Regions from separate parts of the Aeromicrobium jepli genome, predicted to be linked through region 1. Evidence: riboswitches for the same ligand, from Rfam matches in the RefSeq annotation. Region 1 holds a riboswitch; each other region holds the start of a gene.
The links. A riboswitch is a leader RNA that binds a small molecule or an ion and turns the genes downstream of it on or off. The one in region 1 is predicted to bind cobalamin.
Positions count from the first base shown of each region.

Region 1 (10,303 bases):
CCTTGGCCTGAGCCTCGACGTGCTCGCCGCGCTGCGGTCGCTCGACGCGCAGCCGGCGGCCCAGCAGCAGATCCTGACGGCCGTCTCCGCGCGCGCCACGGAGTACGTGACCTACACGTTCGAGGGCACCACGACGATCTACCCGGGCTCGGCCGGCAAGCTCCTGCTCGCCGCGAAGGCCGCGGGACGGGACGTGCGCGCGGTCGGCGGCCGCGACCTGGTCGCCGACCTCGAGGCCACCACGAACGACGCGACGGGCGAGTCGAGCGACACGTACGGCCTGTTCGGCCAGACCTTCGCGACGCGCGGCCTGATCGCCGGCGGCAGCGACGAGGCGGCCACCTCGGTCGGCTTCATCACGGGCCAGCAGTGCGAGGACGGCTCGTTCCGCCAGAACCTCAAGGCGGCCTGCCCCGAGGTCCCCGAGATCGACACCACCGCCGCGGTCCTGACGACGCTCGCGGAGGCGCGCGCGGCGGGCATCGCCGTGCCGCAGGCGGTCGTCGACGACGCCGTGGAGGCGCTCGTCGGGGCGCAGGCGGCCGACGGCTCGTTCGTCGGCAACGGCGTGCCCAACGCGAACACGACCGGTCTGGCCGCGGTGGCGCTCTCGCGCGCGGGCCGCGGCGCGGAGGCGGCGAAGGCGGCCACGTGGGTGGCCCGGCACCAGGTCTCGGACGCCACGGGCGGTCGGCTCTCCGGTGAGGTGGGCGCCGTCGCGTACGACGCCGCCGCACTCGCCGCGGGCGCCGAGGACGGCATCGACGAGTTCACTCGCGACCAGTGGATCCGGGCCACGGTCCAGGCCGCCCCGGCGCTGACCCTCGTGACGGGCACGCGCGCTGCGGTGTCCGTGCCGAAGTACGCCCGCTCCGGCGCGACCGTGCGCGTGACCGTCAGCGGCCTCGCGGCGGGCTGGAGCGTCCGCGCCCGCTTCGCCGGCACGTCCCCGTCGGCCGCGGTGCAGCCCTCGGCGGGCCGTGCGACGTTCTCCCTGCGGGTCCCGAAGGGCACCGCGCGCCGCTCGCTGGTCGTGAGCGACTCGACGGGCCGCACCGTGGCCTCCACCGCGGTCCAGGTCCTGGCGCCGCGGACGCTGCGGGTCACGCCCGCCCGCGCCAAGGTCAAGCGCGCCAAGGTCCAGCGCATCGTCGTGCGCGGCCTGACCGCGCGCGAGCCCGTCCAGGTTCGCTACCGCGGCAAGCTCGTGAAGCGCGGATATGCGACGACGCAGGGCACCTACACGTACCGGTTCAAGGTCGGCCGCAAGGTCGGCAAGGCCACCGTGTCCGTGCGCGGCGCGTACGCCGACCGCAAGGGCTCGCGCACCTTCCGGGTCGTGAAGTGATCCGCAGGCTCGTGACGGTGCTGGCGGCGACCCTCGCGGGGGTCGCCGCCGGCCCGGCCCTGCTCGCCGCCCCCGCGCACGCCGCTGCGTGCCGCGCGGGCACGGGCGTCACCGTCGTGGTCGGCTCCTCGGTCGGCTGCGACCCCGACGGCGGCGGCCGGGCCGCGCAGAACTTCGCCGCCGCGGGCCACCAGCTCACCTACGCGACGCGCGCGCCCGGCTTCGTGTGCCGGGTCGACGGCGCGCCCGCGGACGCGACCTGCGTCGAGGCGTCGCCGCCGGACGCGTACTGGGCCCTGTTCTGGTCCGACGGGAAGTCCGGCGAGTGGGTCTACTCCAGCCTGGGCGTCACGGGGCTCAAGGTCCCGCAGGGCGGTGCGGTCGCCTTCGTGTTCCAGCGCTCCGAGAGTCGCACGTGGCCGTCGGTGCCCGCTCCCGTCGCGGCCGCGCCGGCGCCCACGCAGGCGACGCCGCGCCCGGACGGCCCGCGCGCCACCGAGCCGGGCTCCGCGGGCTCGAAGCCGTCGGCCCGGCGCAGCACGGCCCCCCGTGCGTCGGCCCCGGACGCGGCGCCGGTCCCCGGCGCGTCCTCGAGCGCGCCGACCGCGTCCGTGCCCACCGCGTCCGCCTCGGCCACCGCGACGGCCCACCCGACTTCGGCGCCCACCCCGGGCGCGACGACCTCGGCCGGCGAGGACGCCTCCGCGGCCGAGGAGGGCGAGGAGGTCATGCCGCTCGCGGCCACCGACGACGGGGGCACCTCGGCCGCCGCGATCGCGGCCGGAGCGGGCGTCGTCGCGCTGCTCGGTGTCGCGGGCGCTGTCGCGTGGCGGCGACGGAACGGGGCCTGAGCGCGGCGGGATAGACTCGGCCTCGTTGGACCACGTCCGGCACGGAGGAAACCGGTGCGAATCCGGTGCTGTGCCGCAACCGTCAGCCTCGCGACCGAGGTGAGCCGGGAACTCGCGCCGGACCGCCACCGCCACATGTTGTCGAGCAGCGACGGGTGGGTGATCGCCCTCCGCGGCCCTCGCCCCCGTGACGTCGGGAAGGGGACCGGATGGCCACCGCCGTCGACTCCTCGACCGTGCGTCCCGCCGCGCCTGCGCGCCGTCGCCGCGAGCTGCACCCGGGTGCGTGGTGGCTGTGGGCCCTCGGCCTGGCGGCCGGTGCCTCGTTCATGCTCAACCCGATCCTGCTGGTGGTCGTCATCGCGATCGCGAGCCTCGTCGTGGCGGCGTGCCGCGGCGACGCCCCGTGGGCGCTGTCGTTCCGGTACTACCTGTACTTCGGTCTGCTGATCGTGGTGATGCGCGTCGCCTTCCGGATCCTGCTCGGCGGCGGGTCGATGCCCGGCGACGAGGTCCTGCTGCACCTGCCCGAGGTGCCGCTGCCCGAGGTCGCCCGCGGCGTCCAGCTGCTCGGCGACGTCACCGTGAACGAGGTCCTCGTCGGCCTCTACGACGGCCTGCGGCTGGCCGCGCTGATCATCTGCATCGGCGCGGCGAACTCGCTGGCGAACCCCAAGCGCCTGCTCGCGTCCGCGCCGCCCGCCCTGTACGAGGTCGGTGCCGCGCTCGTCGTCGCGCTCTCGGTGTTCCCGCAGCTGGCCGAGAGCGTCCGCCGCGTGAACCGCGCCCGGAAGCTGCGCGGCGACGCGAGCCGCGGCACGGGCGCGATGCACCGCATCGTCATCCCCGTCCTGGAGGACGCACTCGACCGCTCGATGACGCTCGCCGCGGGCATGGACGCGCGCGGGTACGGCCGCAGCGGCTCGGCGTCGCCCCGCGAGCGGTTCGTCACGGGCGTGCTCATGCTGCTGGGCCTGTTCGGCCTCGCGGTCGGCACGTACGGCTACCTCGACGGGACCGCCCCGCGGGTCCTGACCTACCCGATGCTCGTGGCGGGCCTCGTGTTCGCCGTCCTCGCGCTGCGCTCGGCGGGCCGCCGTGTCCAGCGCACGCGGTACCGCACCCAGCGGTGGCTCGCGCCCGAGTACCTCACGGCCGGGTCGGGCGTTGCTGTCGCCGTGGGGCTCAAGCTGCTGTCCTCCACGCAGGTCCCGGTGCTCTACCCCGAGGTGCCCGGCTGGCCGCCGGTCAGCGTGCTGTCCCTCGTGGTCGTCGCGATCGGCCTGCTGCCGGTGTTCGTCGCGCCGCAGGCGCCCGTCGCCCACGACCTGGCCGGGGGTGAGGACGCGTGATCGAGCTCGAGAACGTGACGTTCTGGTACGACGGCGCCGAGCGCCCCACGCTGCAGGGCGTCGACCTGCGCGTCGACGAGGGCGAGCTGGTCCTCGTCGCGGGTCGCACCGGCTCGGGCAAGTCGACGCTGCTGGGGCTGCTCAACGGCCTCGTCCCGCACTTCAGCGGCGGCACCCTGGCCGGCGACATCCGGCTCGACGGGGAGTCGATCCTGGGCCGGCCGCCGCGCGAGCTGGCGCACCGCGTCGGCTACGTCGCGCAGGACCCGGTCGCGGGGTTCGTCTCCGACGTCGTCGAGGAGGAGCTCGCCTACGGGATGGAGCAGCTCGGCCTCGACCCGCAGACGATGCGCCGCCGCGTCGAGGAGACCCTCGACCTGCTCGGCATCGCCGATCTGCGCCGCCGCTCCGTCCGCTCGCTGTCGGGCGGCCAGCAGCAGCGTGTGGCCATCGGGGCCGTGCTGACGATGCACCCGCGCGTGCTGGTGCTCGACGAGCCGACCTCGGCACTGGACCCCACCGCGGCCGAGGACGTCCTGGCCACGATCGCGCGCCTCGTCGACGACCTCGCGCTGACGGTCGTCGTCGCCGAGCACCGCATGGAGCGGGTCATCCCGTTCACGGACCGGCTCGTGCTCGTCGAGGACGGCCGCGTCCGGTCCGGCGCACCTGCGGACCTGCTCAAGGACTCGCCCGTGGCGCCGCCGCTCGTGGAGCTCGGCCGGCTCGCCGACTGGCACCCCCTGCCGCTGTCGGTGCGGGAGGCCCGGCGCCGCGTCAAGCCGCTCGCGGCCCGCCTCGTCCCGGCGCCGGTCCCGGCGACGCCAGCGCGGCCGCCGGCGCTGACCGCCCGTGGGATCACCGTCCGCTACGGCTCCCTGCCGGCGGTCGACGGCGTCGACCTCACGATCGGCCGCGGCGAGATCGTCGCCCTCATGGGTCGCAACGGCTCGGGCAAGTCGTCCCTGCTGTGGGCGCTGCAGGGCACGGGCGAGCGGTCGACCGGCGTCGTCGACGTGGACGGGATCGACCCCGGCGACGTCCGCCCCGCGCAGGCACGGATGCTGGTCGGCCTCGTGCCGCAGACCGCCGCGGACCTGCTGTACCTCGAGAGCGTCGACCGCGAGTGCGCCGCCGCCGACGACCAGTCCGGCGTGCCGCGCGGCACGTGCCGCGGCCTGCTCGACCGGCTCGCGCCCGGCATCCCCGGAGACCGGCACCCGCGCGACCTGTCCGAGGGGCAGAAACTGGCCCTCGTGCTCGCCGTCGTGCTGACCGCGCAGCCCACCGTGGTCGCGCTCGACGAGCCCACCCGCGGCCTCGACTATCCCGGCAAGGCGGCGCTCGTGCGGATCCTGCACGACCTCGCGGCCGACGGCCGCGGCATCGTCGTCTCCAGCCACGACGTCGAGTTCGTCGCGATGGTCGCCGACAGCGTCGTCGTGATGGCCGACGGCGAGGTCGTCTCGCGCGGGCCGCTGCGAACCGTGCTGGCCGAGTCGCCCGCGTTCGCGCCGCAGGTCTCCAAGGTCCTGGGCCCGGCCTGGCTGACGGTCGGCGAGGTCGCCGCGGCGCTGCCGACCGAGGTGGCCCGGTGATCGACCGCCGTCCTCCCGTCGCCGTCCCGCTGACCCGCCGCTCGGCCCTCGTCCTGGCGGCGGCCAGCATCGCCGGCCTCGTCATGTTCGTGTGGCCGCTGCTCATCACACCGGCGGAGGGCCAGACACGCGTCGACCAGCCGTTCCTGTTCATGGCGCTCATGCCGGTCGTCGTGCTGGTCGTGGTGGCCGAGCTGTCGGAGGGCGGCCTGGACTCCAAGGCCCTCGCGATGCTCGGCGTGCTGAGCGCCATCAACGCAGCCGTCCGGCCGCTCGGCGCGGGCGTCGCCGGCGTCGAGCTGGTGTTCTTCCTGCTCATCATCGGCGGACGCGTGCTGGGCGCGGGGTTCGGGTTCGTCCTGGGCTGCACGAGCCTGTTCGCCTCGGCGCTGCTGACGTCCGGCGTCGGGCCGTGGCTGCCGTTCCAGATGCTGTGCGCCGCCTGGGTCGGCATGGGCGCCGGCCTGCTGCCGCGACGCCCGCGCGGCCGCGCCGAGATCGCGATGCTGGCCGTCTACGCGGTCGTGGCCGCGTACGCCTACGGGCTGCTCATGAACCTGTCGTCGTGGCCGTTCACGCTCGGCATCGCGGTGCCCGGCGCCGAGGACTCGCTCGCGATGGTGCCCGGCGACCCGGTCTGGGAGAACCTCCAGCGGTTCCTGCTGTTCACCCTGCTGACCTCGTTCTGGGGCTGGGACACCGGCCGCGCGATCACGAACGCGCTGCTCGTCGTGACCCTCGGCCCCGCCGTCCTCGCCACCTTGAGGCGCGCCGCCCGGCGCGCCCGCTACCTGCCCAAGGAGACCCCCTGATGAAGAGCCTGCTCGTCCGCCTCGCCGCCGTCGCCCTGCTGGGCGCGGGCGCGGTCGCCGTGCCGTCCGCCGCGTCGGCGCACGAGAGCTGCGAGTCGCCCGAGGACGTGCCGGTCGTGCTCGAGTTCGGCTCGCTCGAGGGCGGCGAGGACCGCGTCGTGTGCGCCCAGCACTCGGCCGGCGAGACCGCGATCGAGGCGATCAACGACGCGGGCATCGAGACCGCCGAGTCCAGCGGCGCGATGCCGATGGTGTGCCGCATCGAGGGCCTGCCCGCTCCCGAGGACGAGAAGTGCGGCGCCGCGCTCGACGGTGACGGCTACTGGGCGTTCATGGTCGCGCAGGAGGGCCAGGACTGGGCGTACGCGTCGGTCGGCCTGCAGGAGTACGAGCTGAAGGCGGGCGACTTCGTGGCGCTCAAGTACCACCTCATGAGCGACGGCGAGAACGTCGAGATCGCGAAGGCCGCCGACGCGTCCACGCGCGCCGAGGCCGAGGTCGCCGACGCCCACGGCGAGCAGGAGGGCGAGCACGCCGGCCACGACGACCAGGACGAGTCCTCGTTCGCCACCGTGGCCCTGCCCGTCGCGGTGGTCGCCGTCCTGCTGGTCGCCGTCGCGGCCTTCGTCGTCGCCCGCCGCCGCCGCGACTGACTCCGCCTGTCGCCCGTTCCCGCGAGTGGCGCAAAGCCGCCCGCCACTCGTCGAGTGGCGGGCGCTTCTGCGCCAGTCGCGACCCCCGTTTCCGCCACTCGCGCAGCGAGGCCGAGAGGGTCAGTCCGCGGCCGCCAGCAGCTCGGCGCTGGCCTGCTCGATCGCCTCGGGCGAGAGCGCGTGCGCGATCGCCATCGCCGCCGCGCCCAGCACGCCGGACTGCTCGCCGCTGACCGACGGGACGATCCGCAGGTGCTCGGTCGCCAGCGGCAGCGAGCGCCGGTAGACCTCCTCGCGGATGCCCGCGATCAGGTGCTCCCCGGCCTCCGCGAGCGCGCCGCCGATGACGACGACCGACGGGTTGATGAAGTTCACGATCATCGCCAGGACGTCGCCGATGTCGCGGCCGGCCTGCCGGACCGCCTGGATCGCCTCGAGGTCGCCGGCGCGCACGAGCTCGACGACGTCGGTCGCCTCGCTCACGCCGGACCGACCCAGGTCGCGGGCGATGGCGGGGCCGGCGGCGAGCGCCTCGAGGCAGCCGACGTTGCCGCACCGGCACACCACGTCGCTGCCGCGGGAGACGCGGATGTGCCCGATGTCGCCCGCCGTGCCCTGGCCGCCGCGCTGCAGCTCGCCGCCCGCGATGATGCCGGCGCCGATGCCCGTGGACACCTTGATGAGGATGAGGTCGTCGACGTCGGGGAACTGGGTGTCCTGCTCGCCCAGGGCCATGATGTTCACGTCGTTGTCGATGAGCACCGGCACGTCGAACGACCCGCGGACGAACTCGGGCACGTCGAAGCGGTCCCAGCCGGGCATGATCGGCGGGTTGATCGCGCGGCCGGTGGAGTGCTCGACGGGGCCCGGCAGGCCGATGCCGATGCCGGCCAGGTCGGCGGCGGGGCGGCCCGTCTCGAGCAGGAGGCGGTCGATCGTCGAGGTCACCCAGGTCAGCACCGGGACGGGGCCGTCGGCGATGTCGAGGTCCTCGCGATCCTGGGCCAGCACGGTGCCTGACAGGTCGACGATCGCGGCGCGCGCGTGACGCGCCCCGAGGTCGATCGCGGCGACGACCCGTGCCGCCGTGTTGACCGCGAGCAGTGACGGCGGGCGTCCGCCCGTCGAGCTGCGGCCGCCGTAGGGCGTGATGAGCCCCAGGCGCAGCAGCAGGTCGACGCGGGAGGCGACGGTGGAGCGGGCCAGGCCGGTCGACTCCGCGAGCTCGGCGCGGGTCATCGGCCGACCCGCGCGCTGCAGCAGCGCGAACACGTCGCTGGTCTTCACGCTGCTGATTCAACCATTCCGGCTTTTGAACGTCCAGCCGCCAACTTCTGCCGGGTTCTCGACAGAAGTGGAGATCTGTGTCACAGTGCTCACGTGAACGAGGCTGTGAGCGAGCGGGGATCCGCCCCCGTGCTGCGCGTCCGCGCGGTGACGAAGTCCTTCGTGGGCAACCGCGTCCTGCACGGCGTCGACCTCGACCTGCACCCCGGCGAGGTGCACGGGCTGGTCGGCGAGAACGGCGCCGGCAAGTCGACGCTCATGAAGATTTTCGCGGGCGTGCATCCCGCCGACTCGGGCTCGATCGAGCTCGGCGGCAAGGCGGTCTCCTTCACCCATCCCGTCCAGGCGCAGCGTGCCGGACTGGCCACGGTGTTCCAGGAGTTCAACCTGCTGCCCGAGCGCACGATCGCCGAGAACATCTACCTCGGCCGTGAGCCGCGTGGTCGCGGCCTGGTCGACGTCCGCCGCATGGAGGAGCAGGCCGCCGCGCTGCTGGGCGGGCTCGGCATCGACGGGCTGCGGCCCTCGCGGCGCGTCCGCTCGCTCTCGGTGGCCGAGCAGCAGATCGTCGAGATCGCCAAGGCCGTCAGCTTCGACGCCCGCGTCATCCAGATGGACGAGCCCACGGCCGCGCTCGCCGACCACGAGGTCGAGCTGCTCTACCGGATCGTCCGCGAGCTCACGTCGCGCGGCGTCGCGATCGTCTACGTCTCGCACCGGCTGCGCGAGGTCCTGGACCTGTGCGACACCGTCACCGTCCTCAAGGACGGCCGCCAGGTCGACACGCGCCGCGCGTCCGAGCTCGACGAGGCCACCCTCGTGCGGCTCATGGTCGGACGTCCCATGGACTCGTTCTTCCCCGACCCCGTCCCCGGCACGACCGTCGGCGAGCCGCGACTCGAGCTGCGCGGCGCCGGCAACGGCTACGTCGACGGCATCGACCTCACGCTGCGCGGCGGCGAGATCGTCGGCATCGCCGGGCTGCAGGGATCGGGCCGCACCGAGCTGCTCGAGGCGATCTTCGGCATCGAGCCGTTCACGCGCGGAGAGGTCGCGATCGACGGGAAGGTCACCGCGATCGGCTCGCCGCGCACCGCGATCCGCGCGGGCCTCGCCCTCGTGACCGAGGACCGCAAGGCGACCGGCCTGGCGCTGCACCAGTCGCTGCTGGACAACGCCCTCGGCGTCGTCCGCGCGGTGTTCCCGCGGCGGACCGAGGCCGTGCGCCGCGACGTGCCCGAGCTGTTCGGCTCGCTCTCGGTCTCGGCCCGGGCGCTCAGCCAGGAGGCGCAGCTGCTCTCGGGCGGCAACCAGCAGAAGGTCGTCCTGGCGCGGTGGCTCGCGACCGACCCGCGCGTCGTGCTGCTGGACGAGCCCACGCGCGGCATCGACGTGGGCGCGAAGCACGCGATCTACGAGGTCATGCGCACCCTGGCCGCCCGCGGCGTCGCGGTGCTCATGGTCTCCAGCGAGCTGCCCGAGGTGATCGGCATGTCCGACCGGGTGCTCGTGATGCGCGACGGCCGCCTCGCCGGCGAGCGGCCGTCCGGCTCCGACGAGGAGTCGATCCTGTCGCTCGCCGCCGGCCTCGACGAGGAGGTGGCCTCATGAGGGCCCGGCTCGCCGCACTCGACTCGACGATGATCGTGTGGGCCGTCCTGCTCGTGTCCGTCGTCGTGGGCGCGGTCATCACGGCGCTGGAGGGACGGAACTTCTTCAGCGTCGGCAACATCGACAACGTCCTGACGACCATGACGATCCTGGGCCTCATCGCGATCGGCCAGACGCTCGTGATCCTGGCCGGGTCGCTCGACCTCTCGGTGCCGTTCATGGTCAGCCTCTCCAGCGTCCTGGCGGGCGGGATCATGGCCGGCCAGACCTCGAACATCGTGCCGGGCGTGGCCGCCGCGCTGCTCGTGGCGGTCCTGTTCGGGCTCGCGAACGGCCTCATCGTGAGCCTGCTGAACGTCCACGGCTTCATCGCGACGCTCGGCACGGGCCTGATCGTGTCGGGCTACCTCGGCTCGAACTACCAGGGCAGCAGCGGCTCGGCGCCCTACGCCTTCCGGCTGCTCGACGCGACCCGCATCGGTCCCGTCCCGATCGCGACGCTCATCATGCTCGCGTGCGCCGGGCTCGCGGTGCTCCTGCTGCGGCGGACGCGGCTGGGCCACCACCTCTACGCCGTCGGCGGCAACGCGGACGTGGCCCGCATGTCGGGCGTCCGGACGCAGGTGCCGATCATCGCGGCCCACGTCATCTGCTCCGTCACGGCCGCCCTCGCCGGGCTGCTGCTGCTGGCCCGCCTCGGCGTCGGCCAGCCGACCGTCGGCTCCCAGGGCGGCTACGACCTGATGTCGATCGCGGCGGTCGTCCTCGGCGGCACGCTGCTGGCCGGCGGC
Region 1 is NZ_JBFOKO010000001.1:224,458-234,760, forward strand. Features, by position in the region: gene AB3M81_RS01005 (hypothetical protein) at 1-1,348, shown strand, start outside; gene AB3M81_RS01010 (hypothetical protein) at 1,345-2,199, shown strand; cobalamin riboswitch at 2,210-2,333, shown strand; gene AB3M81_RS01015 (energy-coupling factor transporter transmembrane component T) at 2,409-3,551, shown strand; gene AB3M81_RS01020 (ABC transporter ATP-binding protein) at 3,548-5,149, shown strand; gene AB3M81_RS01025 (ECF transporter S component) at 5,149-5,961, shown strand; gene AB3M81_RS01030 (hypothetical protein) at 5,961-6,614, shown strand; gene AB3M81_RS01035 (ROK family transcriptional regulator) at 6,735-7,901, opposite strand; gene AB3M81_RS01040 (sugar ABC transporter ATP-binding protein) at 7,995-9,512, shown strand; gene AB3M81_RS01045 (ABC transporter permease) at 9,509-10,303, shown strand, end outside.

Region 2 (10,303 bases), on a different contig from region 1:
CGGCCGCGCCGAGGAGAGCCTCACCGTCACGACGCTGGGCGAGCTCGATCCGGGGACGGTCGACATGAAGTGCCTGCTGCTGATCGGCGCCTCGACCACCCGCGTGACGCCGAACGGGCGCGTCTGGAGCCCCCGCTTCGTCGAGTAGGTCAGCCGCGGGCGCGGCGCTCGCGGCTGGCGGCGTACAGGAACGACTCGCCGCCGCGGACGTCCGGCGCCAGTGCCGGACCGACCAGGATCACGGCCGCCTGGCGCAGGCCGGCGGCCTCCACCTGGTCGGCGATGTCCGCCAGCGTGCCGCGCAGCACGAGCTCGGCGGGCTGGGTGGCCTGCGAGACGACGACCACGGGGCAGTCGGCGCCGTAGTGCTCGGCGAGCTCTGCCGCGAGCTCGCGCGTCCGGGTGATGCCCAGGTGCAGCGCGAGCGTGGCGCCCGTGGCGGCGAACGCGGCCAGCCGCTCCCCCTCGGGCATCTTCGTGGACCGCGCCTGGGTCCGGGTCAGCACGACCGACTGGGCGACCTCGGGCACCGTGAGCTCGGCGCCCACGATCGCCGCGGCGGCCGCGTAGGCGGGCACGCCCGGCGTGACGTCCCACGGGACGCCGGCGGCATCGAGCCGGCGCGCCTGCTCGTGCACGGCCGAGTAGAGCGACGGGTCGCCCGAGCACAGCCGGACGACCTCGCGCCCCGCGCGGTGCGCCTCGACCAGCTCGGCCGTGATCTCGTCGAGGTCGAGGTGCTGGGTGTCGACCAGGCGGGCGTCGTCACGACAATGGCCGAGCACCTCGGCGTCGAGGTACGTCCCGGCGTAGAGGCACACGTCGGCGGACTCGAGCAGGCGCACGGCGCGAAGCGTGAGCAGGTCCGCGGCACCGGGGCCGGCACCGACGAAGTGGACGGTCATGAGTCTCCCTTGACGATGGACCACTGGCTGACGGCGCGCCCGGGCGTCCACCCGGTGAACCCGCCGAGCGGCTCGGCACGCTCGACGTGGAGGCGGACCAGCTCGCCGCCGTGCCGACGGTACCGGTCCAGCAGGACGGTCTCGGTCTCGGCGGTCACGGCGTGGACGACCAGCCGGCCCCCGGGCCGCAGCGCCGACCAGCACGCATCCAGCAGGCCGTCGGCCGTCGACCCGCCGCCGACGAAGACCGCGTCGGGCGCCTCGAGGCCGGCCAGCACGCGCGGCGCCTCGCCCTCGACGACCGCCAGCCCCGGGACGCCCAGTCGCTCGGCGTTGCGGCGGACCAGGGCGACGCGGTCGGCCCGCGGCTCGATCGCAATCGTCCGCGCGCTGGGCCACGCGCGCATCCACTCGACGCCGATCGAGCCGCTGCCCGCCCCGACGTCCCACAGCAGCTGGCCCGGTGCCGGCGCGAGGCGCGCGAGCGCACTCGCCCGCAGGTCGCGCTTCGTGATCTGGCCGGCGTGCTCGAACGCGTCGTCGGGCAGGACCCCGCCCATGGCCCAGCCGGGTCCCGTGCCGCGGACCTCGACGGCGAGCACGTGCAGGCGCGGCGCGGTCTCGCCCCAGGCGTCCGCCGTGGACTCGAGCCGTGACTCGGCCGGGCCGCCGAGGTCCCCCAGGACGACGAGCCGCGACTCACCCCACCCGAGGCCGACCAGGAGCTCCGCGACCGCGGCGGGCGTGGACTCGTCGCTCGACAGGACCAGCAGCCGGCGACCCGCGGACAGGGCCGGGACGACGAGCCGCACGTCGCGGCCGACGACGCTCACGACGCCCGCCGACTCCGCGGGCCAGCCCATCCGCGCCCGGGCCAGCGCCACGGACGACACCGCCGGGACCACCGTGACGGACTCGCTCCCCAGCAGGTCGATGAGCGTCGTGCCGATGCCCGACACGAGCGGGTCACCCGACGCGAGCGCGACGACCGGGCCGTCCAGCCGTGCGAGCAGCGCGGGCAGCTCGGCGCGCAGCGGCGACGGCCAGGCGATGCGCTCCTGGCCCGGGTTCGCAGGCACCGCGTCGAGATGACGGCGCCCGCCCAGCAGGGTCCGCGCGCCCTCCACGATCGTCCTCGAGGAGGCCGGCAGGCCGTCCCAGCCGTCGGCGCCGACGCCGACCACGGTCACGTGCACATCCATGGTCGAGGACCCTAGCCCGGTCGTCCCGCCATCTGGGGGCCCCGGTCCGGCGTCCACCGAGGCCGTCTATGGTGTGGCTCAGGTTCGAGGTGCCCCACGGCCGATGGCCACGGGGAGAATCTGGGAAGCCGGTGAGAATCCGGCACAGGGCCCGCTGCGGTGACTCAGGCGTCAGACCTGGGAAGTCCGAAGACCGGCCTCGATCCGACCCGGGGCGCGACCGCGTCCCGGACCGACTTGGCAGATCGAGCGGGAGCCCTACATGCCAGCGCAGTATCCGTTTTGTGCCGTCGTCGGCTCCGACGACATGACCCTCGCCCTCACCCTGGTCGCGATCGACCCGCTCATCGGCGGCGTCCTGGTCCGCGGCGAGAAGGGCACCGCCAAGACCACCACGGTCCGCGCCCTCGCCGGCGTGCTGCCGCCCGTCCGGGTCCGCGCCGGGGACCGGTTCTCGGTCGATCCGGACGATCCGGCGGCCCACTCCCCCGACGGCCCCCTCGACACCGAGGTCGTCGAGCGTCCCGTCCGCCTCGTCGAGCTGCCCGTCGGCGCGAGCGACGACCGCGTCACGGGCTCGCTCAAGCTCGACGCGGCACTCCGCGACGGACGCGTCGAGCTCGAGCCCGGCCTCCTCGCCCGCGCCCACCGCGGCCTGCTCTACGTCGACGAGGTCAACCTGCTGCACGACCACCTCGTCGACCTGCTGCTCGACGCGGCCGCCACCGGCAGGGTCAGCATCGAGCGCGACGGCGTCTCGGCCGAGCACGCGTCGCGGTTCGTGCTGATCGGCACGATGAACCCCGAGGAGGGCGAGCTGCGCCCGCAACTGCTCGACCGGTTCGGCCTGACCGTCGAGGTGGCGGCGCCGCGAGATCCCGCCCTTCGGGTCGAGGTCGTCCGCCGCCGCATGGCCTTCGACGCCGACCCTGAGGGCTTCGCGGCACGCTGGGGCCGCGAGCAGGAGCTGCTGCGCACGCGCCTCGCGGACGCGCAGGCCCGCGTGGCCGAGGTGGTCCTCGACGACGAGACGCTCACGACGATCGCCGAGATCTGCGCCGCCTTCGACGTGGACGGCCTGCGCGCCGACCTGGTCACGGCGCGCACGGCGGCGGCGCACGCCGCGTGGCAGGGACGCACCCACGTGACCCGCGAGGACGTGCGCGTCGCTTCACGCCTCGCGCTGCCCCACCGGCGCCGCCGGAACCCGTTCGACGAGCCCGGACTCGACGAGGACCGCCTCGACGACCTGCTCGGCTCGGACGAGCCCGACCCCGGTCCCGAGGACGACGGTCCCGGCGACGGCGGAGGACCCGGCGGCTCGCCGGACGACGCGCCGTCCGACGGCACGGGACCGGACGCGCCGTCCGAGCAGCCCGACGCCGGCCACGAGCAGCAGCAGCCGGCCCCGGCCGGCGCCGGATCGGTGGCCTCGGCCGGCGAGCCCGCCCGGGCGCGCCTGCTGGTCGTGCGTGGCACGGGCGAGGGCGAGTCGGGACGGAGGTCGCGGGCCCGCACGCCCCACGGCCGCGTCGCCGGAGTGCGGCGCGACCCCGAGCCCACCGGCCGACTGCACCTCCCGGCGACCATCACCGCCGCGGCGCCGCACCAGGTCGCCCGCCGCGGACTGACCGAGGGCCGCGGCCTCGCGCTCGACCTCACCGACCTGCGCCGGGCCGAGACCGTCGGGCAGGAGTCCAACCTCGTGCTGCTGTGCGTCGACGCCTCGGGCTCGATGGCCGCGCGCCGGCGGATGGAGCAGGTCAAGACGGCCGTCCTGTCGCTGCTGCTGGACGCGTACCGCCGCCGCGACAAGGTCGCCCTCGTGACGTTCCGCCAGCACGCCGCGGAGATCGCGCTGCCGCCGACCGGGTCCGTCGAAGTGGCTTCTCGCCGCCTCGCGGAGCTCCCCGCCGGCGGCCGCACCCCGCTCGCCGAGGGCCTGCACCGGGCGGCCGAGGTCGTCCGCCGCGAGGCACTGCGCGACCCGTCCCGCCGGCCGCTCCTCGTCGTGGTCACCGACGGCCGCGCCACGGCCGGGCCCGACGCGCTCGCCCGGGCGCACCACGCGGCGCGCCACATCGCCGCCACCGGGATCCAGAGCGTCGTGGTCGACTGCGAGTCCGGGCGCTACCGCCTCGGCCTGGGCGCCGACCTCGCCACCGACCTGCAGGCCGAGCACGTCCCGCTCGGCGAGGTCACGGCCGACGGGCTCACCGGAGTCGTGCACGCCGCGACCGCACCGCGCGAGGGGGTGGCCTGACATGCCGCAGGGCACGCCGCTCGTCGTCCCGAACGACGGGCTCACCACGCGCCAGCGCCGCAACCGGCCGCTGCTGATGGTCCACACCGGCGACGGGAAGGGCAAGTCCACCGCCGCGTTCGGCGTCGCGATGCGCGCCTGGAACCAGGGCTGGGACATCGGCGTCTTCCAGTTCGTCAAGTCGGCCAAGTGGCGCATCGGCGAGCAGACCGTCCTCGAGCGCCTCGGCCGCCTGCACGCCGAGACCGGCGAGGGCGGCCCGGTCGAGTGGCACAAGATGGGCTCGGGCTGGTCGTGGAGCCGCAAGGGCGGCACCGAGGCCGACCACGCCGCCGACGCCGCCGAAGGCTGGGCCGAGGTCAAGCGCCGGATCGCGGCCGAGCGCCATCGGCTCTACGTCCTGGACGAGTTCACGTATCCGATGCAGTGGGGCTGGGTGGACGTCGACGACGTCGTTGAGACCCTCGCGAGCCGGCCCGGCACCCAGCACGTCGTCGTGACGGGTCGTCGCGCCGATCCCCGCCTCGTCGAGGTGGCCGACCTGGTCACCGAGATGAACCCCGTGAAGCACCCCATGGACGTGGGCCAGAAGGGCCAGCGGGGCATCGAGTGGTGACCCTGCCACGGGTCCTCGTGGCAGCCCCGGCGTCGGGGCACGGCAAGACGACGATCGCGACCGGCCTCATGGCCGCGCTCGCCGCCCGCGGGCACGTCGTCTCCGGCCACAAGGTGGGACCCGACTACATCGACCCCGGCTACCACGCGCTGGCCACCGGACGCCCCGGACGCAACCTCGACCCGCACCTGACCGATCCGTCGCTCGTCCCGCCGCTGCTCCTGCACGGCGCGCGAGGCGCCGACCTCGCGGTCGTCGAGGGCGTGATGGGCCTGTTCGACGGCCAGATCGGCGGCGACGGGTTCGCCTCGACGGCGCACGTGGCGACGCTGACGCGCACGCCGGTCGTGCTCGTCGTCGACGTCTCGCACGCCTCGCGCACGATCGGGGCGGTCGTCCACGGGCTGGCGACGTTCGAGCCCGGCGTCACGATCGCCGGCGTCGTGCTGAACAAGGCCGGGTCGCCCCGCCACGCGACCGAGGTGGTCCGCGCGGTCGAGCGGACGGGCATCCCGGTCCTGGGCGTCGTGCAGCGCGACCAAGGGGTGAGCGCGCCGTCGCGGCACCTCGGCCTCGTCCCCGCCGAGGAGCGCGACGAGGCCGCCGCCTCGCTCGCGCGGCTGACCGAGCAGCTCGCGACGAGCGTCGACCTCGACGCCGTCCTCGAGGTCGCCCGGTCCGCGCCCGACCTGACGGAGCCGGCCTGGGACCCGGCCGCGCACGTCGGCCGCGTCGGCCGCGACTCCCCCGTCGTGGCCGTCGCCGCGGGCCGCGCGTTCACGTTCCGGTACGCCGAGACCACCGAGCTGCTCGAGGCGGCCGGCTGCTCGGTCGTGCCGTTCGACCCTGCCCGGGATCCGGTGCTGCCCGCGGGAACGCGCGGGATCTACCTCGGCGGCGGTTTCCCCGAGGTCCACGCGGCGGCGCTCAGCGCCAACGCGAGCCTGCGCGCCGACCTGCGCGCCGCGGTGCTCGACGGCGTGCCGACCGTCGCGGAGTGCGCCGGCCTGCTGTACCTGTGCCGCTCGGTCGACGGGCATCCGATGGTCGGCGCGCTCGACGCGGACGCCGCCATGACGCCGCGCCTGACCTTGTCGTACCGGCGTCCGACACTGGCCGGGGACCAGCTGCTCGGGCCGGCCGGGACCACGGCGACCGCGCACGAGTTCCACCGCACGGCCGTGACCCCGACCCACGGCGGCCGTCCCGCGTGGACCGTGGACGGCGACGGCGTCGGCTTCGCGGGGCCGACCCTGAGCGCGTCCTACCTGCACGTGCACTGGGCCGGGCACCCGCACCTCGCCCAGGCCTTCGCGGACGCGACCGCCGCGACCCGGCCGCACGACGGCTCGCCGCTGGTGCGTGAGGCGGCGGCCCGTCCCGAGCCCGCTCCCGCCCTCGCCGATCCGCTGCGCCACCACGGCGACGCCGAGGCGGACGCGGACCTGGTCGACCTCGCCGTGAACGTCAGCCGCCTGCCCCGGCCCGAGTGGCTCGAGCGCGCGCTCGCCGAGGGGCTCGCGGCCTCGACGGACTATCCCGATCCGACCGCGGCGCGGGCGGCGGTCGCGCGCCGGCACGGCCGCGCGGCCGAGGACGTCCTGGTGACGTCGGGCGCCGCCGAGGCGTTCACCCTCATTGCGCGCGCTCGGCGCTGGCGCCGTCCCGTCGTGATCCACCCGCAGTTCACCGAGCCGGACGTGGCCCTGAGAGCCGCGGGACACGAGGTCACGCACGTCCTCTGCTCCCCCGAGCAGGACTTCGCGCTGCGGCCGAGCGCGGTGCCCGAGGACGCCGACCTCGTCGTCGTCGGGAACCCGACCAACCCGACGGGCCGCCTCCATCCGGCGGCCGACGTCCGGGCGCTGTGCCGGCCCGGCCGCGTCGTGGCGGTGGACGAGGCGTTCATGGACTTCGTCCCCGGTGAGACGCAGAGCCTCGCGGACCGCCGCCTTCCCGGCCTGGTCGTCGTGCGCAGCCTGACCAAGCTGTGGTCCATGCCGGGCGTCCGCGCGGGGTACGTCGTCGGCGACCCGGCCGCGGTCGCCGACCTGCGGGCCCAGCAGGCGCCGTGGTCGGTGGGCACGCCGGCCCTGCACGCCGTCATGGCGACGGCCGGCCCGGACGCGACGCGCGAGGCCTACCGGCGTGCCCGCCAGGCCGAGCAGCACCGGCGCGTGCTGGTCGACGGACTCGCCGAGCTGGGCGTGCCCGTGGTCCCGTCGGCCGCGCCGTTCGTCCTGGCGCGACCCGGCCCCGGCCTCCATGCCCGGATGCGCGACGCCGGCTTCGCGCTCCGCCGCGCCGACACGTTCCCGGGCCTCGACGACGCCTGGGTGCGCATCGCGGTGCGCGAGCCGTCCGTCACCCGTCACCTGCTCACCACGTGGGGAGTCCACACCACATGCACCTGAACGCCCGGGGCCTCAGCGCCCTCGTCCTCGACGGCGGCGAGCACGCCGTCGCGACCGTCGCCGGCCTGCTCGGAGACGGCGCCTCGGTGACCCTGCACGCCGAGTCCGCCTGCGCGGTCCTCGAGGACCTCGCCCAGCGCGGCCGGCTGGTGTGGACGCGCGACGCCGTGGACGAACGGTCCTTCGACCTCGTCGTGCGCCGCCTCCCGGTGCCCGTCGCACCCCGCGACGCCGGCCGGTCCGGCCGCGTGACCCTCGTCGGCGCCGGCCCGGGCGACCCCGGGCTGCTCACGGTCGCGGGTCGCGAGGCGATCGAGACCGCCGACGTCGTGGTGGCCGACCGGCTCGCGCCGTGGGAGGCGCTCGCGTGGGCCCCGCCGCACGCGGAGGTCGTCGACGTCTCGAAGATCCCCTTCGGCCGCTCGACCAGCCAGGACGAGATCAACCGCATCCTCGTCGAGCGCGCCCGGGCCGGACACCACGTCGTCCGCCTCAAGGGCGGCGACTCGTACGTGTTCGGGCGCGGCTTCGAGGAGGTCCAGGCGTGCGCCGCCGCGGGCGTGCCGACGACCGTGATCCCGGGCGTCACCTCCAGCGTCGCTGCCCCGGAGCTGGCCGGCGTCCCGGTCACCCACCGTGGTCTCGTCCAGGGGTTCACCGTGGTCTCGGGACACGTCCCGCCGGGGCACCCCGACTCCACCGTCGACTACGCGGCGCTCGCGCGGTCCGGGACCACACTCGTCGTCCTGATGGGCGTGCGGACGCTGCCGGCCATCGCCGAGGCGCTCGTCGAGGGGGGACTCGACGGTGCGACCCCCTGCGCCCTCGTCGCCGACGCGAGCCTGCCGAGCCAGCGCAGCCTGCGCACGACCCTGGCGAAGGCCGCCAGCGAGTCCGCCGCGGCCGGGATCGGCGCTCCCGCCGTCGCGGTCATCGGCCACGTCGCCGCGCTCGAGCCGTGATCTGCTGGCTGCGGCACGGCGAGTCGACGTGGAACGCCGCCGGGCGCCTCCAGTACGGCGACCCGGCGCCGCCGCTCACGGAGCTCGGCCGGCGGCAGGCGCTCCTCGCCGCGCGGAGCCTGCGCCACGAGCCCTTCGCGGTCGTCCTCTCCTCGCCCGCCCGGCGTGCCGTCGAGACCGTGGAGATCGTCGCGCGCGAGCTCGGGCTCGGCTTCGGCCTGGACGACCGGCTGGTCGAGCGCGGCCGCGAGGAGCCGGTGGACGCCGTGCGCGAGCGCGTCGGCGCGCTGGTCCGCGAGCACGGCGACGGACTGCTGGCGATCAGTCACGGCGACACGATCGCGATCGCCGTCGAGCTGCTGACCGGCCGGCCGTGCGAGGTCCCGGCCAACGCCGAGCCGATCGTGACGGGCCGATGACGGCCGCTCGCGCCGCCGGTCTCGCGGCGGGCTTCGTCCTCGACCGCCTCCTGGGCGACCCGGCGCGGCTGCACCCCGTGGCGGGCCTCGGGCGGTTCGCCGCCCGCGTCGAGCAGGTGACGCACCGCGACCACCGCGCCGCGGGCGTGCTGCACCACGGCCTCGTGGTGGTGCCACTGGCCGGTGCCGCCCTCGTGGCCGAGCGCGCGTGCCGCCGGCCGTGGCAGCGCGCACTGCTGACGGCCGCCGCGACGTGGGCCGTGGTCGGCGGGCGGTCGCTCGTGCGCGAGGGCGAGACGATCGCGGGACAGCTGGCGCGGGACGACCTGCCGGCCGCACGGCTCCAGGTCACCCATCTCGTCGGCCGCGACCCCAGCGGGCTCGACGGCGCCGGCGTGGCCCGGGCCGCCGTCGAGTCGCTCGCGGAGAACACGTCCGACGCGGTCGTCGCTCCCCTGCTGTGGGGCGCGGCGCTCGGCGTGCCGGGACTGGTCGGCTACCGGGCGATCAACACGCTCGACGCCATGGTCGGCCACCGCAGCCCGCGGTACGAGCGGTTCGGCTGGGCCAGCGCGAGGGTCGACGACGCGGCCAACCTCGTCCCGTCCCGGGTGTCCGCCGCGCTCGCCGCGGGCCTCGCCCCGACGGTCGGCGGCCGTCCCCGCGACGCCTTGCGAGCATGGCGTCGGGACGCGCGGCGACACCCGAGCCCGAACGCCGGACCGGTCGAGGCCGCGTTCGCGGGCGCCCTCGGCGTGACGCTCGGAGGGATCAACGACTACGCGGGCCGCATCGAGGACCGCGCGCGGATGGGCGACGGTCCCGCCCCCGTCGTCGCCGACCTGCCACGCGCGACGCGGCTCGCCACGGCGGTGGCGTGGGCCGCGGCCGGTCTCAGCGTGCTGCTCGCGCTCGGACCCAGGCGCGCGCGTCAGCGGCGTCGCGCACGACGCTGACGCCGGCCGGAGCACCGGCCCGGCGCACGACGACCACGGGCGTCCCCCGCTCGGCGGCGACGTCCAGCTTGGCCTCCGTGTGGGTGCCGCCGGAGTCCTTCGTGACGAGCACGTCGGTGCCCGCCATGGCGTCCCGCTCGTGCTCGAGCGTGTACGGGCCCCGGCTCTGCACGAGCGTCCAGGCACCGGGCAGCGCGATCTCGGGCGGGTCGACGACGCGCACGACGCAGGCGTGGTCGCGCAACGGCTCCACGAACCGGTGCAGCGACTGGCGGCCGACCGTGAGGAACGGCCGCTCACCCAGTCCCGCCGCGACGCGCGCGGCCTCGTCGTGGTCGTCCACCCAGTGCCACGTGCCGGCGTCCTCGCGCTCCGCCCAGCCCGGCCGCTCGAGCCGCACGAGCGGCACCGAGGCGGGGCCGCACGCGGCCGCCGCGTTCGCGCTGATGCGCTCCGCGAAGGGGTGCGTCGCGTCGACCACCGCGTCGACCGCGTTCTCGACGAGGTACGCGGTGAGGCCGTCGACGCCGCCGAAGCCGCCGATCCGGACCTCGCCCACGGGCAGG
Region 2 is NZ_JBFOKO010000002.1:89,126-99,428, forward strand. Features, by position in the region: gene AB3M81_RS04170 (precorrin-2 C(20)-methyltransferase) at 1-148, shown strand, start outside; gene cobM (precorrin-4 C(11)-methyltransferase) at 150-905, opposite strand; gene cbiE (precorrin-6y C5,15-methyltransferase (decarboxylating) subunit CbiE) at 902-2,107, opposite strand; cobalamin riboswitch at 2,178-2,323, shown strand; gene AB3M81_RS04185 (VWA domain-containing protein) at 2,370-4,370, shown strand; gene cobO (cob(I)yrinic acid a,c-diamide adenosyltransferase) at 4,372-4,986, shown strand; gene cobBC (bifunctional hydrogenobyrinic acid a,c-diamide synthase/histidinol phosphate aminotransferase CobBC) at 4,980-7,400, shown strand; gene cobA (uroporphyrinogen-III C-methyltransferase) at 7,610-8,362, shown strand; gene AB3M81_RS04205 (histidine phosphatase family protein) at 8,359-8,781, shown strand; gene AB3M81_RS04210 (cobalamin biosynthesis protein) at 8,778-9,737, shown strand; gene AB3M81_RS04215 (cobalt-precorrin-6A reductase) at 9,676-10,303, opposite strand, start outside.
Region 2: linked by a shared signal. The riboswitch ahead of AB3M81_RS04185 (VWA domain-containing protein) and the one ahead of AB3M81_RS01015 (energy-coupling factor transporter transmembrane component T) in region 1 are both predicted to bind cobalamin.

Region 3 (10,303 bases), on a different contig from region 1:
TTGAGGTCAAAGGCTTGCTTCTCGACGAGCCGGTACAGCGCGTTTCTTTGATTTGCCCATTCGTAATCATTCCGCGCCATCAAGCCGGGGGCGGGTTTCCTTCGCCTCAAACGCCATCCGAATACCCAAGGCTGCATCCCCTTGGTCAGTCTCACGGAAACTCGGTCGACGACGGCTTGGTAAAGAAGCCGGTCTACAGGCTCCATGACAACCGCCGGCCGTGACGCAAACCCCTCCTTCGGGACATCAAGGTTCGCGACTCGGTACACGCCGCTACTGGCCGCGCGGTCGAATAGCACAGCCGGAGCAGACGTGGCTACATACTCGATCTCAGGCCAACCCCAGGGATCGCGGTACCAGTCCCCAACAAGGTCCTGGCGGACATTCTTCAGGGCGACATCCACGTCAAGCGCCTTTGACCAATCCATCGCCGGCTCCTCCTATCCGGTCCACAGCGAGCGCTCCCAAACCGTCGCCTCGGCAAGAAGAGGCTAGCGAGATTGGGGTAGTTGCATCGTGGTTTGCGTTGTGTATTAGGACGTCCCTCGTCGCGCTTCCTCCTACGAGGAGGAGACGTCTTACGCTCTCGTTCCGGTCGTCCCTGAAGGTATCGAACTGGTCCCGCGCCTATCGCCTCTTGGGTCACCGCACCCGCATATAGGCAGCGAAGATTCCGATTTGCATCATTCTGGGCGGGATTCCGCGGTCTAGCGGGCCCGACCGAGGCCGAGAGTGAAGTGCGATCGAGGTCGCTCGTGGCAACAAGGCGCCCCGGTCCGAGATGGCGCATGCGCGATCGCAGCAGTCAACCTCGCCGCAGCAGGTACGTGTCCATGACCCAGCCCTGGGCGGCCTGGACGGCGGAGCGGCGCTCCCAGATCTCGTCCGCGACCTCGGAGAGCCGTCCGGCGACGAGCTGCTCCCCCGGCGAGCCGAGGTTGGCTCCCCACCAGATCTGCCACGCCGCGGGATCGGCCAGCTTCCGGCACGTCAGCGCGCCGTCGAGCATCACGACGAGGTTGTCGTGGTCCACCGCGTCGTCGAGGAGGCGACGGCCGGTGGTGATCGTGATCGGTCCCCCGATGACGTTGAGCACCAGCCGGTGGCGCGCGGCGAGTAGCTGGACGCTGCTCAGGCCGGGGACGACCGCAACGGACACGTCCACGACGCCCCGCTCGACGATGCGGTCGGCGAGTCGGATGGCCGAGTCGTACAGCGCGGGGTCGCCCCACACCAGGACGGCGGCGTCGCCCGGGTGCTCGAGCAGCGCGTGCTCGAACGCCTGCGCCCGCGCCTCGTGCCAGTCGCGCACCGCGCCGGCGTAGTCGGCCGGGTCGTCGCGGTCGCGCTCCGGATCGGGAACGGCCACGAGACGCCACTCCCCCGTGACGTGGCGGTCGCAGATGGCCTCGCGCATCGCGATGAGGTCGGCGGTTCCCGGATGGGACGCGGTCTTGTCCGCGACGAGGAAGTAGTCCACCTCGTTGAGCACGCGCGCCGCCTCGGCCGTGACCAGCTCCGGGTCGCCGGGACCGAGACCGACGAGCGCGAGGCGCCGGATCACGCGTCGTCCTCCAGGTCGCCCTCGACCTCGAGGTAGACGCGCGCCATCTCGGCCATGACCTCCGGGTCCGGCTCCTGCCACAGGCCGCGGTCGGCCGCCTCGTTCAGTCGCTCGACGATGCCGCGCAGCGCCCACGGGTTGGAGCGGCGCATGAACTCCTGGTTCGTGTCGTCGAGCACGTACTCCTTCGCGAGCGACTCGTACATCCAGTCGTGCACGACGCCGGCGGTCGCGTCGAAGCCGAACAGGTAGTCGACGGTCGCGGCCAGCTCGAACGCGCCCTTGTAGCCGTGCCGCTGCATCGCCGAGATCCAGCGCGGGTTGACGACGCGCGAGCGGAAGACGCGGTTCGTCTCCTCCTGCAGCGTCCGCGTGCGCACGGCGTCCGGCGTCGTGGAGTCACCGACGTACGCCTTCGGCTCGGCGCCCGTGAGCGCGCGGACCGTGGCGATCATGCCGCCGTGGTACTGGAAGTAGTCGTCGGAGTCGGCGATGTCGTGCTCGCGCGAGTCGATGTTCTTCGCGGCCACGGCGATGCGGCGGTAGCTCGTGCGCATGTCGTCGCTGGCGGCCACACCGTCGAGTCCGCGCCCGTACGCGAAGCCGCCCCACGCCGTGTAGACCTCGGCGAGGTCGGCGTCGTCGCGCCACGTGCCCGACTCGACCACCTGAAGGATGCCGGCGCCGTACGAGCCGGGCTTGGACCCGAAGATGCGCGTCGTGGCGCGGCGGTGGTCTCCGTGCTCGGCGAGGTCCTGCGCGGTGTGCGCGCGGACGTAGTTCTGCTCGTCGGGCTCGTCGAGGTCGGCGACGAGCTGCACCGCGTCGTCGAGGATCTCGATGACGTGCGGGAACGCGTCGCGGAAGAAGCCGGAGATCCGCACCGTGACGTCGATCCGCGGGCGACCCAGCTCCTCGAGCGAGATCACCTCGAGGCCGTTGACGCGGCGCGATGCCGGATCCCACGCGGGGCGCACGCCCATGAGCGCCAGCACCTCGGCGATGTCGTCGCCCGAGGTGCGCATCGCCGACGTCCCCCACACCGAGAGGCCGACCGACCGCGGGTACTCCCCCGTGTCCTCGAGGTGCCGGGCCACGAGCGACTCGGCCATCGCCTGACCGGTCTCCCACGCGAGCCGCGACGGCACGGCGCGCGGGTCGACGGTGTAGAAGTTCCGCCCGGTCGGCAGCACGTTCACCAAGCCGCGCAGCGGCGAGCCCGACGGGCCGGCCTGGATGAACCGGCCGTCCAGCGCGCGCAGGATGTTCGTGAGCTCGTCGGTCGTGCCCGCGAGCCGCGGGACCACCTGCTCGGCCGCGAACCGCAGCACGGCTCGGACGGTCTCATCCTCGTGGACGGTCTCGATCGCGGCGGTGTCCCACTGCGCCTTCTCCATCGCCTCGACGAGTGAGCGCGCCTGCGCCTCGACGGCGTCGACCTCGGGCAGCGGAGCATCCTCGCCGAGGCCGAGCGCCGCACGCAGTCCGGGCAGCGCCCTCTCCTGTCCGCCCCACACCTGGGTGGCCCGCAGGACGGCGAGCACGAGGTTCACGCGGGCCTCGCCCTCGGGCGCCTGGCCCAGCACGTGCAGGCCGTCGCGGATCTGGACGTCCTTGATCTCGCACAGCCAGCCGTCGACGTGCAGCAGGAAGTCGTCGAACTCCTCGTCGCCGGGACGCTCCTCGAGGCCGAGGTCGCGGTGCATCTGCGCCGACTGCATGAGCGTCCAGATCTGCTGGCGGATGGCCGGCAGCTTGGCCGGGTCCATCGCCGCGACGTTCGCGTACTCGTCGAGCAGCTGCTCCAGCTTGGCGATGTCGCCGTAGCCCTCGGCGCGCGCCATCGGCGGCACGAGGTGGTCGATGATCGTCGCGTGCGCACGCCGCTTGGCCTGTGCGCCCTCTCCCGGGTCGTTCACGAGGAACGGGTAGATGAGCGGCATGCTGCCGATCGCGGCGTCGGTCGCGCACGCGGCGGACAGCGCGGCGTTCTTGCCGGGCAGCCACTCCATCGAGCCGTGCTTGCCGAGGTGCACGACCGCGTCGGCGCCGAACCCGTGCTCGAGCCAGCGGTACGCCGCGAGGTAGTGGTGCGAGGGCGGCATGTCGGGATCGTGGTAGATCGCGACGGGGTTCTCGCCGAAGCCGCGCGGCGGCTGGATGAGGATGACCACGTTGCCGGCGCGCAGGGTCGCGAGCACGATGTCGCCCGCGTCATCGACGAACAGCGACCCGGGGGCCTCGCCCCAGGTCTCGACCATCTCGTCGCGCAGCTCGGCCGGCAGGTCGGCCGTCCAGCGCAAGTAGTCGTCGCGGCTGATCCGCACGTGCGAGCTGCTCAGCTGCGCCTGCGTCAGCCACTCCTCGTCCTGGCCGCCGGCCTCGATGAGCGCGTGGATCAGCGCGTTGCCCGAGGTGGTGTCCGGCTCCTCGCCCTCGACCGGCGGCAGCGGATCGAGGCCGGGGATCTCGCCCGGAGCACCGAGGTCGTAGCCCTCCTCGCGCAGAAGCCGCAGTAGGCGGATCGCCGAGACCGGCGTGTCCAGGCCGACCGCGTTGCCGATGCGGCTGTGCTTCGTCGGGTAGGCGGACAGCACCAGCGCGACCTTGCGCTCGGCCGGCGGGACGTGGCGCAGGCGGGCGTGGTTGACGGCGATGCCGGCGACACGGGCGCACCGCTCGGCATCGGTCTCGTAGCGCGGCAGCCCGTCCTCGTCGACCTCCTTGAACGAGAACGGCACCGTGATGAGCCGGCCGTCGAACTCGGGGATCGCGATCTGGGTCGCCGAGTCCAGCGGCGTGACGCCGTCGTCGGACGCCTCCCACTCGGCACGCGTCGACGTCAGCGCGAGCGCCTGCAGCACGGGGACGTCGAGCGCGCGGAGCCGCTCCACGTCCCACGCCTCGTCGTCGCCGCCGGCGCTCGCCGTGGCGGGCTTGGACCCGCCTGCGGCCAGCACCGTCACGACGATCGCGTCCAGGGTGGCGAGCTGCTCGAACAGGTCGTCCGAGGCCGCGCGCAGGGACGAGACGAAGATCGGCACGCCCACGGCCCGACCTGTCGCATCGACCGCGTCGGCCAGCTGGTGCGCGAACGCCTGGTTCCCGCTGACCTCGTGGGCGCGGTAGTAGAGGATGCCGACGCGCGGCAGGTCCTCCCGGGACGACGGCCGCTCGCTCACTCCCCACTCGGGCAGCACCGAGGGCGGATCGAAGCCCTCACCCGTGAGCAGCACGGTGTCGGACAGGAACGCGTGGAGCTGGCGCAGGTTCTCGGCGCCGCCCTCGGCGAGGTAGCGGTGCGCCTCGGCGCACACGCCGATCGGCACGGTGGACAGCTCCATGAGCGCCGCGTTCGGCAGCCGCTCGCCGCCGAGCACCACGAGCGGACGGCCGCGCTCGCGCACCAGGGCAGCGACGTCGCGGACGTCCTCGGGCGAGCCGAGCACGCGCAGGACGACGAGGTCGGCCTCGTCCACCAGCGCGTCGCGCCGGGCGTCGCCCACGCGCGCGGGGTTCGCCCACGTGTAGGCCGCGCCGCTGGCACGCGCCGAGAGCAGGTCGGTGTCCGAGGTGGACATGAGGGCGATGCGGGTCATGCTGCTCCTTCGGTGGACGGGCTGGGGATCACGGCTGCCACACCACCGTGAGCGCGCCGGTGACGTGGTGGGGCTCCACGAACGCCTTCACGCCGTAGACGTCGGCGACGAGCGATTCGGTGATGACGGTCGAGGGCGGGCCCGCGGCGACGATCCGGCCCTGCGCCAGCACGACGACCTCGTCGCAGTAGGCGGCGGCGAGGTTGAGGTCGTGCAGCGCCACGACGGCGGTCACGTCGGCGTCGCGCACGAGCCGCAGGACGTCCAGCTGATGCCGGACGTCGAGGTGGTTCGTCGGCTCGTCGAGCAGCAGCACCTCGGGATCCTGCGCGAGGGCGCGCGCGATCTGGACGCGCTGCCGCTCGCCGCCCGAGAGGGTCGCGTACGGCTGCTCGAGCCGGTCGAGGACGCCCGTGGCCGCGGCGGCGCGGCGGACCGCGCCGAGGTCGCGGTCGCCCATCGGCTGCCAGGACCGCCGGTGCGGGATCCGGCCGAGCTCGATGACGTCGCGGACGAGCGGATCGGTGTCGGTCGCGGACTCCTGCTCCACCACGCCGACGCGCCGGGCGACGTGGCGGCGGCGCAGCGTCGCGAGGTCGTCCTCACCCAGCCGGACCACGCCTGCGCTCGGCGCGCGCAGTCCCGCGAGCAGCCTGAGCAGGCTCGACTTGCCCGATCCGTTGGGACCCAGCAGCCCGACCATGGAGCCGGGCGCGGCGTCGATCGTGACGTCGTCCACGACCAGGCGGTCGCGGATCGCCCACGAGACGGCCGTGGCGGTGAGGCTCATGCGCGGCTCCTCCGTCGCAGCAGGACCAGCGCGAAGGCCGGCACGCCCAGCAGCGCCGTGGCCACGCCGACCGGCAGCTCCTGCGGATCGATCACGGTGCGGGCGGCGGTGTCGACCCACACCAGGAACACGGCACCGCTGATGGCCGCGAGCGGCAGCATCCGGCGGTGGTTCACGCCGACCATCGCGCGGGCGACGTGCGGCAGGACGAGGCCGACGAAGCCGATCGCGCCGGACGTGCTGACGATGACGGCGGTGGTGAGCGCCGTGATCACGAGCAACGCGATGCGGGCTCGGGCGACGTCGACGCCGAGGGTGGCGGCGCTGTCCTGGCCGAACGCGAACGCGTCGAGCGTGGACGCCAGCAGCAGGCACGCCACGACGGCGACGAGCACCGTCGAGCCCACGACCGCGACGTCCGTCCACGTGGCGCTGCCGAGGGAGCCGAGCAGCCAGAACAGCACGCCGCGCGTCTGCTCGGCGTCGGCCGCGGTGAAGACGATGAACGACGTCAGCGCCGAGAACAGCTGGGTCGCCGCGACCCCGGCCAGGACCACCCGGTCCGTCGTCCCACCCGCCGCCGCGGCCAGCGCCAGCACGAGCAGGAACGCGCCGATGGCCCCGACGAACGCGCCGGTGGCCAGGCTCACGGCGCCGGCCCCGACGCCCAGCACGACGATCGAGACGGCTCCCGTCGAGGCCCCGGACGAGACGCCCAGCACGAACGGGTCGGCCAGTGGATTGCGCAGCAGCGACTGCAGGATGACCCCGCAGACCGCGAGGCCGGCACCGCACGCGGCGGCGAGCAGCGTGCGGGGCAGGCGCAGGTTCCAGACGATGCCCTCCTGGATGCGCGTGAGGCCGGACTCGCCGCCGAGCGCCCGCGACCAGGCCAGCGACAGCACCGAGCGCGGACCGACGTCCGAGGGGCCGATGGTCACCGCGACGCACACGGACGCGACCAGCAGCGCCACCCCGGCCGAGCCGAGAATCCAGGCGCGCCGGCTCACGGTCACTGCGTCAGACCGAATTCGGCGAGCGCGTCGGCGACCTGCTCGAGGCCCTCGACGGTGCGGATCGAGGGGTTCAGCGCGGCGCCCGAGAGCGCGACGTACCGGCGCTCTTTCACGGCCGTCATCTCGCGCGTCACCGGGTTGGACTCGAGGAAGGCGATCTTGGCGCGGGCCGACTCGGCGGTCTGGCTCTTGCGGGTGAGGTCGCCGATCACGAGGACGTCGGGGTCGCGGTCGGCGACCGTCTCCCAGCCGACCTGGGGCCACTCGGCCTTCGTGTCGTCGAAGACGTTTTTCAGGCCGAGCGCGCGGGTGATGATCCCCGGGCCGCCGCAGCAGCCGGCGAGGTAGGGCGACTCGCTGTTGGCGAACCAGTACAGGACGCTGACCTCGTCCTTCGGGGCCTTCCGGGAGGCCGCGGCCACGCGGTCCTGGAGCGAGGCCACGAGCTCGTCGCCGCGGTCCTCCACGCCGAGCAGCCCGGCGAGCTCCGTGATCTCGCGGTAGATCGTGTCGATCTCCAGCACGCCGGTGCGGGCCCCGTCGTCGTCGCCCTCGTTGTCCTTGCCCTCGCACTCGGCGGGCGACAGGTACGTCGGAATGCCGAGGTCCTCGAACGTGTCGGCGCTGCCGACGCCGCCCTTGCCCAGCGTGCTGGCGAACGAGGCGGTGACGAGGTCGGGCTCTGCCTGCAGCACGCGCTCCATGGACGGCGCGTTGTCGGCGAGCCGCTCGACGTTCTCGTTCTCGGCCTCGAGGCCCTTCATGACGGGGTCCGTCCACGTGCCCGTGCCGGCCATGCGGTCGCCGACGCCGAGCGAGAGCAGGATCTCGGTGGACCCCTGGTTGAGCGAGACGACGCGCTGCGGCGCGGCCTCGACGGTGGTGGTGCGGCCGCAGTTCTGCAGCTCGCGGGGATAGCCGTCGGCGGCCGGGGCGGAGTCGGTGGCGGTGTCGCCGCCCGCACAGGCGCCCAGGGTCAGGGCGGCGGCGGCGAGCACGGCGAGGGGACGGCGGACGGGAGTACGCACGGGCGTGATCCTTCGAGGTCTGGGGCTCGTTCGCGAAGCCCGGTCGGACCAGACGGCGGTTGCCGTGAGGGCCAGCAGGTCTTCGGACTCGGGATCAACCGGACGGAGCGCCTTCCCAGACCTGGATGGTCCAGTGGCTTCGTGCCCCGCCCGTCACCCTCACCGCTGCGCGTCAGTCCCGGAGTCTCACCGGGTTCCCTGGCTCATCGCTGAGTTTGACTGGCGAGCCGACCGTAGCAGTCCGGCGCGTGAGTCGCGAGCAGCGGGTCCGCGCCACCGTGGATGGCACCATGTCCGCGTGACGGAACGAACTCGGCGCGACCTGTGCCCCGGCCTGCTGCGTCCCTGGATCGCGGACGACGGCGCCCTCGTGCGCGTCCGGGTGCCCGGCGGGCAGCTCCCGACCGCCGCCCTGGACGGCCTCCTCGACGTCGCCCGGCGGCACGGGGACGGCGCCGTGCACCTGACCTCGCGGGCGAACCTGCAGGTGCGCGGGCTGGCGCACGACGACGGCTGCCTGCCCGATGAGGTCGTGGACGCCGTGATGGCGACCGGGCTCATGCCGTCGGCGTCCCACGAGCGGGTCCGCAACGTCATGGCCTCCCCGCTGACCGGCCGGTCCGGCGGACGGGCCGACCTGCGGCCCGTGGTGCGCGACCTCGACGAGCGGCTCTGCGCCGATCCGGCCCTCGCCGCGCTGGCGGGGAGGTTCCTGTTCGTCCTCGACGACGGTCGCGGCGACGTCGCCGGCCGGGACCTCGACCTCGGCCTCGTCGCGATCTCGGCGGATCGGGTCCAGCTGCGCGCCGGACGCGACGGCTGGGGCCCGGTCGTCGCGATCGACGAGGCCGCCGAGGCCCTCGTCGGGCTCGCGCGCCGCTTCCTGGAACGGGCGGGATCGCAGGCCGGATCGCCGTGGCACGTCGACGAGCTGGACGGGGCCGGAGCCGCGCTCGTCGGGACCGGGCACCCGCGGCACGACGAGACCCGGGTGTCCGCCGAGCCGCCGCCGCTTGGCAGGATCTCGCAGGACGACGGCCGGCTCGCGCTCCACCTGGCGGCACCCGACGGACGTCTCGACCGGCGCCTCATGGACGACGTCCTGGCGCTGGGCCCGCCGCGCGTCGTGGTCACGCCGTGGCGCACCCTGATCGTCCCCGACCTGGAGAACGCATGAGCCTCGCCCCACCCGCTCGCCGCTACGACTACGAGACCGACGGCGCGCAGATCTACGTCGACTCGTTCGCCACGATCCGCGCCGAGGCCGACCTGTCGGGCGTCCCGGCCGACGCCGAGAAGGTCGCCGTGCGGATGATCCACGCGTGCGGCCAGACCGACCTCGCCGGCGACCTCGTGATCCACCCCGGCCTCGTGTCCGCCGCGCGTGCGGCGCTGGAGTCCGGCGCGCCGATCCTCACCGACGCGCACATGGTCGCCTCGGGCGTGACCCGCGCGCGACTCCCCCGCGACAACGAGGTCCTGTGCCTGCTGCGCGACGAGCGCGTCCCGGACCTCGCCCGCGCCTGGTCGACCACGCGCTCGGCCGCGGCAGTCTCGCTCTGGGGCGACCGCCTGGCGGGTGCCGTGGTCGCGTTCGGCAACGCGCCGACGGCCCTTTTCCACCTGCTGGAGCTGCTGCGCGACGGCGCGCCGCGCCCCGCCGCGATCATCGGCACGCCCGTGGGCTTCATCGGTGCCGCCGAGTCCAAGCAGGCGCTGATCGACCTCGCCGCCGACTCGGGCATTGAAATCCCGTACCTCGTCGTGACCGGGCGCCGCGGAGGCTCGGCCATGGCCGCCTCGGCGCTCAACGCGCTGGCACAGGAGCGCGAGTGAGCGGGCGGCTGTTCGGCGTCGGAGTGGGCCCGGGCGACCCCGAGCTCATCACGCTCAAGGCCGCCCGGCTGATCGAGTCGGCCGACGTCGTCGCGTACCACCAGGGCGTCGGCAAGCAGTCGAACGCGCGCCGCATCGCGGCCGAGCTCGTGCGGCCCGGCGTGACCGAGGAGGCCCTCGTCTACCCCGTCACGACGCAGACGACCGACCATCCCGGCGGGTACGCCGGCGCGATGGCCGACTTCTACGACGAGTGCGAGCGCCGCGTCCGTGAGCACCTCGCCGCCGGCCGGGACGTCGTCGTCCTGGCCGAGGGCGACCCCATGCTCTACGGCTCGTTCATGTACCTGCACGACCGGCTCAGCGGCGAGTTCGAGACGCAGGTCGTCGCCGGCGTCCCGGCGTTCGCGGCCGCCACGGCCGCGACCGCGCTGCCGCTCGTGCGGCAGACCGACGTGCTGACGGTGCTG
Region 3 is NZ_JBFOKO010000002.1:77,942-88,244, forward strand. Features, by position in the region: gene AB3M81_RS04130 (RNA-directed DNA polymerase) at 1-428, opposite strand, end outside; gene cobF (precorrin-6A synthase (deacetylating)) at 806-1,564, opposite strand; gene cobN (cobaltochelatase subunit CobN) at 1,561-5,163, opposite strand; gene AB3M81_RS04145 (ABC transporter ATP-binding protein) at 5,192-5,953, opposite strand; gene AB3M81_RS04150 (FecCD family ABC transporter permease) at 5,950-6,963, opposite strand; gene AB3M81_RS04155 (ABC transporter substrate-binding protein) at 6,966-7,997, opposite strand; cobalamin riboswitch at 8,054-8,236, opposite strand; gene AB3M81_RS04160 (nitrite reductase) at 8,296-9,174, shown strand; gene AB3M81_RS04165 (precorrin-8X methylmutase) at 9,171-9,833, shown strand; gene AB3M81_RS04170 (precorrin-2 C(20)-methyltransferase) at 9,830-10,303, shown strand, end outside.
Region 3: linked by a shared signal. The riboswitch ahead of AB3M81_RS04155 (ABC transporter substrate-binding protein) and the one ahead of AB3M81_RS01015 (energy-coupling factor transporter transmembrane component T) in region 1 are both predicted to bind cobalamin.